One region of the Kitasatospora sp. RG8 genome, then DNA from elsewhere that is predicted to be linked to it. Evidence: riboswitches for the same ligand, from Rfam matches in the RefSeq annotation. Region 1 holds a riboswitch; each other region holds the start of a gene.
What was found. A riboswitch is a leader RNA that binds a small molecule or an ion and turns the genes downstream of it on or off. The one in region 1 is predicted to bind cobalamin.
Positions count from the first base shown of each region.

Region 2: it holds a riboswitch for cobalamin, as region 1 does, so the genes downstream of both, metE (5-methyltetrahydropteroyltriglutamate--homocysteine S-methyltransferase) here and J5Y04_RS14260 (prenyltransferase/squalene oxidase repeat-containing protein) in region 1, are expected to answer to the same signal.
Region 3: it holds a riboswitch for cobalamin, as region 1 does, so the genes downstream of both, J5Y04_RS11110 (cobalamin biosynthesis protein) here and J5Y04_RS14260 (prenyltransferase/squalene oxidase repeat-containing protein) in region 1, are expected to answer to the same signal.
Region 4: it holds a riboswitch for cobalamin, as region 1 does, so the genes downstream of both, J5Y04_RS03220 (HoxN/HupN/NixA family nickel/cobalt transporter) here and J5Y04_RS14260 (prenyltransferase/squalene oxidase repeat-containing protein) in region 1, are expected to answer to the same signal.

Region 1 covers NZ_JAGIYX010000007.1:277,059-279,236, reverse strand. The annotation lists gene J5Y04_RS14260 (prenyltransferase/squalene oxidase repeat-containing protein) at 1-1,290, opposite strand, end outside; cobalamin riboswitch at 1,395-1,540, opposite strand; cobalamin riboswitch at 1,626-1,702, shown strand; gene J5Y04_RS14255 (prenyltransferase/squalene oxidase repeat-containing protein) at 1,837-2,178, shown strand, end outside.
Region 2 covers NZ_JAGIYX010000003.1:314,133-316,310, reverse strand. The annotation lists cobalamin riboswitch at 436-657, shown strand; gene metE (5-methyltetrahydropteroyltriglutamate--homocysteine S-methyltransferase) at 822-2,178, shown strand, end outside.
Region 3 covers NZ_JAGIYX010000005.1:272,674-274,851, forward strand. The annotation lists gene J5Y04_RS11105 (cobyric acid synthase) at 1-19, opposite strand, end outside; gene J5Y04_RS11110 (cobalamin biosynthesis protein) at 16-1,023, opposite strand; cobalamin riboswitch at 1,119-1,249, opposite strand; gene J5Y04_RS11115 (helix-turn-helix transcriptional regulator) at 1,502-2,178, shown strand, end outside.
Region 4 covers NZ_JAGIYX010000002.1:66,984-69,161, reverse strand. The annotation lists gene J5Y04_RS03220 (HoxN/HupN/NixA family nickel/cobalt transporter) at 1-1,109, opposite strand, end outside; cobalamin riboswitch at 1,142-1,333, opposite strand; partial or broken gene J5Y04_RS03215 (ArsR/SmtB family transcription factor) at 1,415-1,756, shown strand; gene J5Y04_RS03210 (SRPBCC family protein) at 1,961-2,178, opposite strand, start outside.

The DNA.
Region 1 (2,178 bases):
CTGAAGGCTCTTCAGGTAGGCGACCGGGGCGGCGGCGCCGGCCGTGTCGCCGGCGCGCAGCTGCGCCATGATGCCGAGGGCCTGGGAGAACACCGAGGTGGCCCAGGTGTAGTTGCCGGACTCGGCGCAACCGGTGTCCGGGGCGGCCTTGGTGCACACCATCGCGGCGAGGGCGGCGATCAGGTCGTGACCGCCGAAGTCCCGCGGGTTGCGGCCCACGATCTCGGCGAGCAACGCCTCCTTGCCGATCGAGCCTCCGCCGGCGAACTCGGTGCCGACACCGGTCCAGTCGTTGACGGTCCGCCCGCTCGCGTCCTTGCCCTGCTGGTCCAGGAAGTCGACGATCCTGCGCAGCGCGGTGTCGTCGGTGCCGGTGGCGGCGAGCGCGTAGGCCCCGTCGATCGTGAGACCGAAGTCGGCGAAGGCCGGGAAGCCCTCGTAGTAGTGGCCGTCGATCAGGCGGGCCGGGTCGGTGAGGTAGGCGCTGCCCTTGGCGGCGTCGGGCTTCCTAACGGCGGGCGGGGTCGGCGTCGCGGTGGTGCCGTCCGGGTTGCGCCGGACGCTGGTGAGGTCGGTGCCGGTCAGGGCCAGGACGGCCTGCTCGGTGGCGGCCGGGTCCGGGTCGGTGGTGGCGGCCGGCGACCCGGTCGGGCTCGCGGTCGGGGTCTGGCTCGGGGTCTGGCTCGGGGTCGCCGAGGGGGACGCGGAGGACGACGGCCCGCCGTTCTTGGCCCGCACGGAATCCGGGGTGAATGACGGCGCCCCGTTGGAGCCGCCGATGTCGGTGCCGCCGTACACCCAGGCCTCGACCTCGCCGGGCTTGGGCTTCTGCGTCCCGGCCCCGAACTGGCTGTAGGACCAATTCTGTTGGCCGGGTTCGGCGATCCAGTACGACCAGTACGCGGTGGCCTGCGGGGTGTTGACGCAGGGCTCGTCGGCCGGCGCCGGATACTGGGCGCCGCCGTTGAAGCCCGCGGTCCCGAGCCGGCAGACGAAGGCGGGTCCGTCGTGCTCGGTGCCGGTCGTGGTGAAGCCGGCGTTGTGCAGCAGGCTCATGCCCGTCGTGGGGTGGGCGTCGCAGCCACGGACGACACCACCGCCCCAGTGACCGAAGTCGACCGCGACGATCGCGCCCGTCGTCGCCGTGCACTGCTCGATCGGGTCGGCCGCCGCGGTTCCGGGGTGCCCGAGCAGGACCGTGCCGCAGGCGGCGACCGCGACGGCGCCGGCGACCACCAGGGACGCGAGTTCCCGGTTCCTGTGACGTGTACGACTGCTGCTGACCCTCACGACGACTCCCTGGTCGGTCGACGCGGGAGAACACGGCGCAGCCGACGGTCTCCCGGGACAGGGACCGTCCTGACCGCGTCGTAGTCCGCGACGACGCAAGTGCTCTGTGAACAGGCCCCCGGTCCAGGCATTCCGGCTCACCCACCGGGTTGGCGGGTCTACGGTTGCGGGTCAGCGCCGGAGTTGGACCGGCTTCCCCTGAATGCCGAGGGCGAAAAATCGGTTCATCAGACCACGGCGGCTGACGGAGAGTCAACGGGGCGTCAGGTAGGTCACATCCGCCTCGTCGCCCGGTGCGCCGTGCGCCGTGCGGTAGCGTCCCCGGTGGCCGAGTGGGGGAACCCGGTGCGAATCCGGGGCTGACGCGCAGCGGTGTGGGGTGGCGGTCGTGCCGTCCCGAGCCCGGATGCCCGCCCGGCCGTGCACCGCGGCGAATGCCGGCCCACGCGATCCGGGCGGCGACCGCTCCGCCGGTCGCGCGCTTCCGAACGGACGCCGGGACCTCCGGGGCAGGGTCGGCGCCCGCCACCCCAAGGAGCCCCTCCCGTGTCCCTCCGCACCCCGTCGCGGACCACTTCCGTACCCGCCGTCACCGTCGCCCTGGCGGCCGGGGCCCTGCTGCTGTCCGCCACCGTTCCCGCCCACGCGACGGCCACCCTGGCCCAGATCGCCACCTCCAGGAGCACCGGCGTCAGCTACCTGAAGTCCCTCCAGGGCGCCGACGGCAGCTACGTCACCGGCGGCGGGCTCTCCAACGAGTGGGCCTTCAGCGCGCTCGCGGCCGCCGGCACGGCCGCCGCCGGCGTCACCCCCGGCGGTGACGCCGGCCGGAACGCCCGCCTCGTCTACCGCAACCAGCTCGCCGCTCCCGGCTGGCCCGGCAGCTCG
Region 2 (2,178 bases), on a different contig from region 1:
GCCGAAGCAGGTAGGTGTCCGCGATCCAGCCCTTGCTTTCGTGGGCCGACTTGTGCAACTCGCCGATCCGCGGAGCGACTTCGGAGGGCAGTCCGGCGACCAGGATCTCGTCGGGGGTGCCGGGGTGGGCGCCGTGGCGGATCTCCCTTCCCTCGGGGTCGATCCCGGTGAACGCGGCCCGGCCGTCGAGCGTTACCACCGTGTCGTCCACGTCCTCGGGGAACCCCTCGGCCAGGCGGCGGCCGGTGGTGATGTACATCGCGAGGCCGGCCCGGGCCCGCCGAGGACGTGCGAGGGTCCGTGCGGAGGCTGTGCGTTGTCCTGATTGACAGATGTCGGGCCGGTCCACGCACCGTGCGACATCACCGAGCCGCGGTGGAGTCTCATCATGCGGACACGTTCCATGATTCCGCGTCAGTACCGGCTGCTTGCACATAAGCTGACCGGGCAGCTGGTTCGCCCTGTCCGCCAGGCAGGCGCGTCGCAAGAGGGAACCCGGTGGGAATCCGGGACTGCCCCGCAGCGGTGAGTGGGAACGAACGCCGTCATACGCACTGGGCCCGGCCGGGTCTGGGAAGCGACGGCCAGTAGGTGTCCGCCCTTGACGGGCGGCCGTGCCCGCGAGTCCGAAGACCTGCCCGCTGCCCGCACGCGACCGTTCGCGCGCGGCCATCCCGGTGACCTCGTGGGCGGGTCGGCGTACATATCAGGCGGGTCCGGCGCTTTCGCACGCGCTCACGGCCCCGCCCGGTTCGTCATCCCTTCGCGCCTTCGTCCCGTCCCCGGGGACCACAGGAAACAGGCTCGCGAAGGAGAGTCCCTTGACAGCGAAGTCCGCAACCGCGGCAACCCGGGCCACCACCCACGGCCACCCCCGCCAGGGCCGCAACCGGGAGCTCAAGAAGGCCGTCGAGGGCTACTGGAAGGGTGCGGTCACGGCCGACGCCCTCCTCGCCACCGCCGCCGACCTGCGCCGGGAGAACTGGCAGCAGCTCGCCGACGCCGGTATCGAGGAAGTCCCCACCGGCGACTTCTCGCTCTACGACCACGTGCTGGACACCACGGTTGCCGTCGGCGCGATCCCGGCCCGCCACCGCGCCGCGGTCGACGCCGACCCGCTGGACGGCTACTTCGCCATGGCCCGCGGCACCCAGGAGGTCGCGCCGCTGGAGATGACCAAGTGGTTCGACACCAACTACCACTACCTGGTGCCCGAACTCGGCCCGGAGACCGTCTTCGGCGCGAACCCGGCCAAGCAGGTGGCCGAGCTCCGCGAGGCCGTCGCGCTCGGCCACACCGCCCGCCCGGTGCTGGTCGGTCCGATCACCTACCTGCTCCTCGCCAAGCCGGCACCCGGCGTGGCCGAGGACTTCCAGCCGCTCACCCTGCTCGACCGGCTGCTGCCCGTCTACGCCGCACTCCTCGCGGACCTGCGCGCGGCCGGCGCCGTCTGGGTGCAGCTGGACGAACCCGCGCTCGTCCAGGACCGCACCCCGGCGGAGCTGAACGCCGCCGCCCGCGCCTACCGCGACCTCGGCGCCCTCGCCGACCGGCCCAAGCTGCTCGTCGCGAGCTACTTCGACCGCCTGGGCGAGGCGCTGCCCGTGCTCGCCAAGGCGCCGGTCGACGGCCTTGCACTGGACTTCACCGGTCCGGCCGCGGCCAACCTCGACGCCCTCGCCGCCGTCGGAGGACTCCCCGGCAAGCGCCTGGTCGCCGGCGTGGTCGACGGCCGCAACATCTGGATCAACGACCTGCAGAAGTCGCTGGCCACCCTGGCGACCCTGCTCGGCCTCGCCGGCCGGGTCGACGTCGCGCCGTCCTGCTCCCTGCTGCACGTCCCGCTGGACGCCGCCGCCGAACGCGACCTCGACCCGCAGATCGCCCGCTGGCTCGCGTTCGCCCGCCAGAAGGCCGGCGAGACCGCGCTGCTCGCCCGCGCCCTGCGCGAGGGCACCGACGCGATCACCGCCGAACTCGCGGCCAACCGTGCCGACCTCGCCTCCCGGGCCGCCTCGTCGATCACCCGCGACCCGGCCGTCCGCGCCCGCACCGCCGCCGTCACCGAGGCGGACACCCGCCGCGCCCAGCCCTACCCGCAGCGCGCCGAGGCCCAGCGTGCCCGCCTCGGGCTGCCGCTTCTTCCCACCACCACCATCGGATCCTTCCCGCAGACCA
Region 3 (2,178 bases), on a different contig from region 1:
CCAGCAGTGCGTTGCTCATGCCTTTCCCCTCCTGAGGGCCGCCCGGAGCAGCAGGTGCCCGGCGACGGTCGTACCCAGCGCCAGCGCGCCCACCCTCCGGGACAGCACACAGGCCCGCTCGATGTCGTCCACCCCGACCGGCCGCAGCTCCCCGCCCAGCACCGGCCGGTGCTCGACCCTCCCCCAGCCCTCGGCCGGGGGGACCCCCGGCCCGGGGGAGGCCCCGTCCCCGTACCGCAGGGTGCCGCCGAGGCGGACGCCGACCGCGCCGGCGAAGGCCGACTCGGCCTGGCCCGCGTTGGGGCTCGGGTGCGCGGAGCCGTCCCGCCGCCAGACCCGCCAGGCGGTCCGGGGCTCGGGCGCGGCGGCCACCGTCAGCAGGGCGGTCAGCCGGGCGCCGGGCCAGCCCGCCACGTCGTCCAGCCGGGCCGAGGCCCAGCCGAACCGGGCGTGCCGCGGCGAGCGGTGGCCGACCATCGCGTCCAGGGTGTTGACGGCCCGGAACGCCAGCAGACCGGGCGTGCCCGCGACCGCGCCCCAGACCAGCGCGTTGACCACGGCGTCGGCGGTGTTCTCGGCGACCGACTCGACCACCGCGCGGGCGATCTGCTGCTCGTCCAGCGCGCTCGGGTCGCGCCCGCACAGGTGTGGCAGCCGCTCGCGGGCCGCCGTCAGGTCCCCCGCGGCGAGCGAGCGGCCGATGGTCCGGGCCTCGCGGGTCAGCGAGGTGCCGCCGAGCACCGTCCAGGTCGCGGCGGCGGCCAGCGCGGCCCGCCCCGCCGGGCGGCGGCCGAGGACGCGCTCGGCGGCCACCGCACCGGCCGCGACGGCGCCCACGCAGAGCGCGGTGTAGGCGGTGCCGGCGGCCCGGTCGTCGCGCCAGAGCCGCTTCTCCAGCCGGCCGGCCGTACTGCCGAAGACGGCCACCGGGTGGCCGCGGCGCGGGTCGGCGAACCGGGCGTCGGCGAGGTACCCCGCGACGGCGCCCACGGCGAAGGCCGCGGCGCGGGTCAGCGGGCGCACGACGGACAGCAGAGGGCTCGGAAGGTCGGGGCAGCCTGCATCGCGTGCGTGTCCTCACTCAGGGTCCGCGCCCTGGATCGACGTACCGGGGGCGAGAGTCTCCTGGCTTCCGGGTCGGACGCACCCCCGGGCCTTCCAGCGGCTTCTGACGGCCCGCCGTGGCTGTTCCGAACGTGCTCCCCGGTGACAGTGGCGGGACCGCGCCGGACTCGCACCGGCTTCCTCTGCATGCCTCCGTATTGGCTGAAGGATCCCATCACGCGGCCGAACCGCGAGTCAACCAAGGTCACGGAGGGGTTGGTCACACGGTCTGCACGGTTCCCGCCCCGGTTTCGGCCCCGTCGCTACCTCTGATCATCACCCCCCGCAGGGGCATGACAGCCTGTGTGATCGTCCAGCGGCATGTAGACCCCTACAGCGGTGCTTCGTGCGTTCGGCGGCTGGGGCACCGAACCACCAGCCCCTACCGTCGGGTCCCATGCGACGCAGACAGCCCCCCGCCGTCCCTCCGGTGCCCTTCTCGCCCGCGGCCGCCCGCGCGCACCGCGCCGGCCTCGGCCTGACCCCGGAACAGGTGGTCGAGGGCATGGCCGCGCACGGGGTCCGGCTGCTGCCCGCCCACGTGCTCGGCTGGGAGAGCGGCGAGCTGCGCCCCGCCGAGGAGGAGTTCATCGCGCTGGCCCGCGCCCTCTGGTGCCCGCCGGCGCAGCTGATGGGGGTCCGCCCGGCCCGGCTGCGGGACTTCCGGGTCGCCCGCGAGCTCGGCCAGGAGAACGCCGCCCGCCGGATCGGCATGCCGCTGCCGCACTACCAGCGGGCCGAGGCCACCGACCGCTGGGACGGAGACGAGGAGCAGACCCACGCGCTCGCCCGGGTGCTCGGCCTGACACTGCGCGAGCTGGTCGCGGTGACGGGCCGTCGGGAAGAGCTGGACCAGCGGCTGCGGCAGTGCGTGGACGGCCGCTGGCAGGCGCAGGTCCGGGCGATCGGCCGGATCGTGCCGGTGTACGAGGAGGACCTCGCCGCCGTGCTGGCGGTGCTGCAGAACGAGAACCAGGTCTCCTCCCACTGGGGCGCGGGCAGCTGGGGCTCCCCGGCCCCGGCGGCGCGGCACTCCGCGGGGCGGGAGCAGCCGCTCGACGAGCGGTTCTGGGA
Region 4 (2,178 bases), on a different contig from region 1:
GCCTTCGCGCTCGGGCTCCACCGCTGCTCGACCCCCGCGAGCCGCCAGTAGGCGATCGCCGCCGCCCAGACCACCACGAACAGCGCGACGATCGCGTAGCCGACGTTGTCCAGCGAGATGTCCGCGATCCAGCCGCTGACCGGGTCGGTCAGGTCCAGCTTCTCGTGCAGGACGCCGACCAGCTCGATGGTGCCGATGATGAACGCGACCGCGATCGACAGCCCGGTGATGGTCAGGTTGTAGTACACCTTGCGTACCGGGTTGGAGAACGCCCACTGGTACGCGAAGTTCATGAACGTCCCGTCCAGCGTGTCGAACAGGCTCATCCCGGCGGCGAACAGCAGCGGCAGGCAGGCGATGGCGTACCAGGGCAGGCCGGAGGCCGCACCGGAGCCGGCCATCACCATCAGGGTGACCTCGGTCGCGGTGTCGAAGCCGAGGCCGAGCACCATGCCGACCGGGAACATCTGGCCGGGCCGGGTGATCGAGCGGGTCGCCCGGTTCAGCACCCGGGCCAGGAAACCGCGCGAGTTGAGGTGCTCCTCCAGCTCCGCCTCGTCGAAGTGCCCGGCCCGCATCTTCCGGAACACCTTCAGGATGCCGAACAGGGCGGCCAGGTTGAGCGCGCCGATCAGGTAGAGGAAGGCGCCGGAGGCGGAGGTGCCGATCATGCCGAGCCACTTGTGGGTGGTCGACTCGTCGTCCATCAGCGTGTTGGCCAGCTGCGCGCCGCCCGCCACCAGCGTGGCCATGAGGACGACCATCGAGGAGTGCCCGAGGGCGAACCAGAAGCCCACCGAGACCGGCCGCTTGCCGTCCGCCATCAGCTTGCGGGTGGTGTTGTCGATCACCGCGATGTGGTCGGCGTCGAAGGCGTGCCGCATGCCGAGGGTGTAGGCGGTGATGCCCAGACCCACCCCGAAGACCTGGGTACCGACCTCGTACTTCTCGGGCGCGACGAGGAAGATCAGCGTCCCGAACGCCACCACGTGCATGGCCAGGATCACCCCGACCAGCCCGGCCGTGCGGATGGTGTCCTCTCGTCTCCACCGGAAAGTGGGCAGGACGGACGGCGCCGCCGGAGCAGCGGCGGTTTCGGGCAGGGTCATCTGCGGATCACGCTCCAGCACCTCGTGGAATGACGTTCGTGAGATGCCGTGGCCGGTCTCCTGGCTGACGGGGCTTCCGTACCCGCCTTCCCAGGCGCGCGATGCGCCCAGTGGCGTCGTGGGTACGGACGACTCCCCCGATCACAGTGGCGAGGGCCGCTCCGGACTTGGACCTTGAGGGTCCGTCACCGGTCTTCCCGAACACCACGGCGGGCTACACCGTAGGGGGCCGCGCATCACCCTTGCAAGGCTGCGCACCTGCGCAGGTGTCCAGGATCACAGGCCGGGGCTGCAAGAATGTCCGCATGCATCTCGTACCGGCCGACCGTGCGGGCCAGCGCACCATCGACGGGCACCGGGTCTGCGAGGCCATCGCCGCCATCGGCGACACCGGACACGTCCGGTCCTGGGCCGAGCGGTTCTCGCTGCTCGCCGACCCCGGGCGGCTCTCCCTGCTGCTCGCCCTGCACCGTGCCGGTCCGCTCGCCGTGACCGACCTCGCGGTGGCCACCGGCATGCGCGATCCCGCCGTCTCCCAGGCGCTGCGGCTGCTCCGCACGGCCGGAGTGGTCACCGGCGACAAGGACGGTCGTGTGGTGCGCTACCGGCTCGTGGACGACGCCATGCGCCCCCTGCTGGACGAGTGCGCCGCCGCCGAGCACCACGAGCCCGCGCCCGACACCTCCCCGGCCACCGCGGGCACCACCGACCACGAGCCCGCCGTCGCGGCCGGCTGACCCAACGCCCGGCGCGGTCGCACCGCACCCGCCCCGGCCGGGTGCGGACTCCGTGCGCCGTCCCACCCGCTCCACCCGGAGCGCGTCGTGCCGGCGGCCGCCCGGCGGCCCGGGTCAGCCCTCCCCCTCCCGCACCAGCCGTTCGAAGCGGCGCAGCGAGCGCCGGGCCAGCGGGTCCGTCGCGGGCCGCAGGGCGCCGGCCACCAGGCCGGCGGCGGGGAGGCGGAAGGCGCCGAGGAAGGCGAACCGGGTGCCCCCGGGCTCGGGGCGGGCGGCCATGCCGCCGAGCAGGAAGCGGCTGCGCATCAGGCACCAGCCCGGCGTCAGCTCGA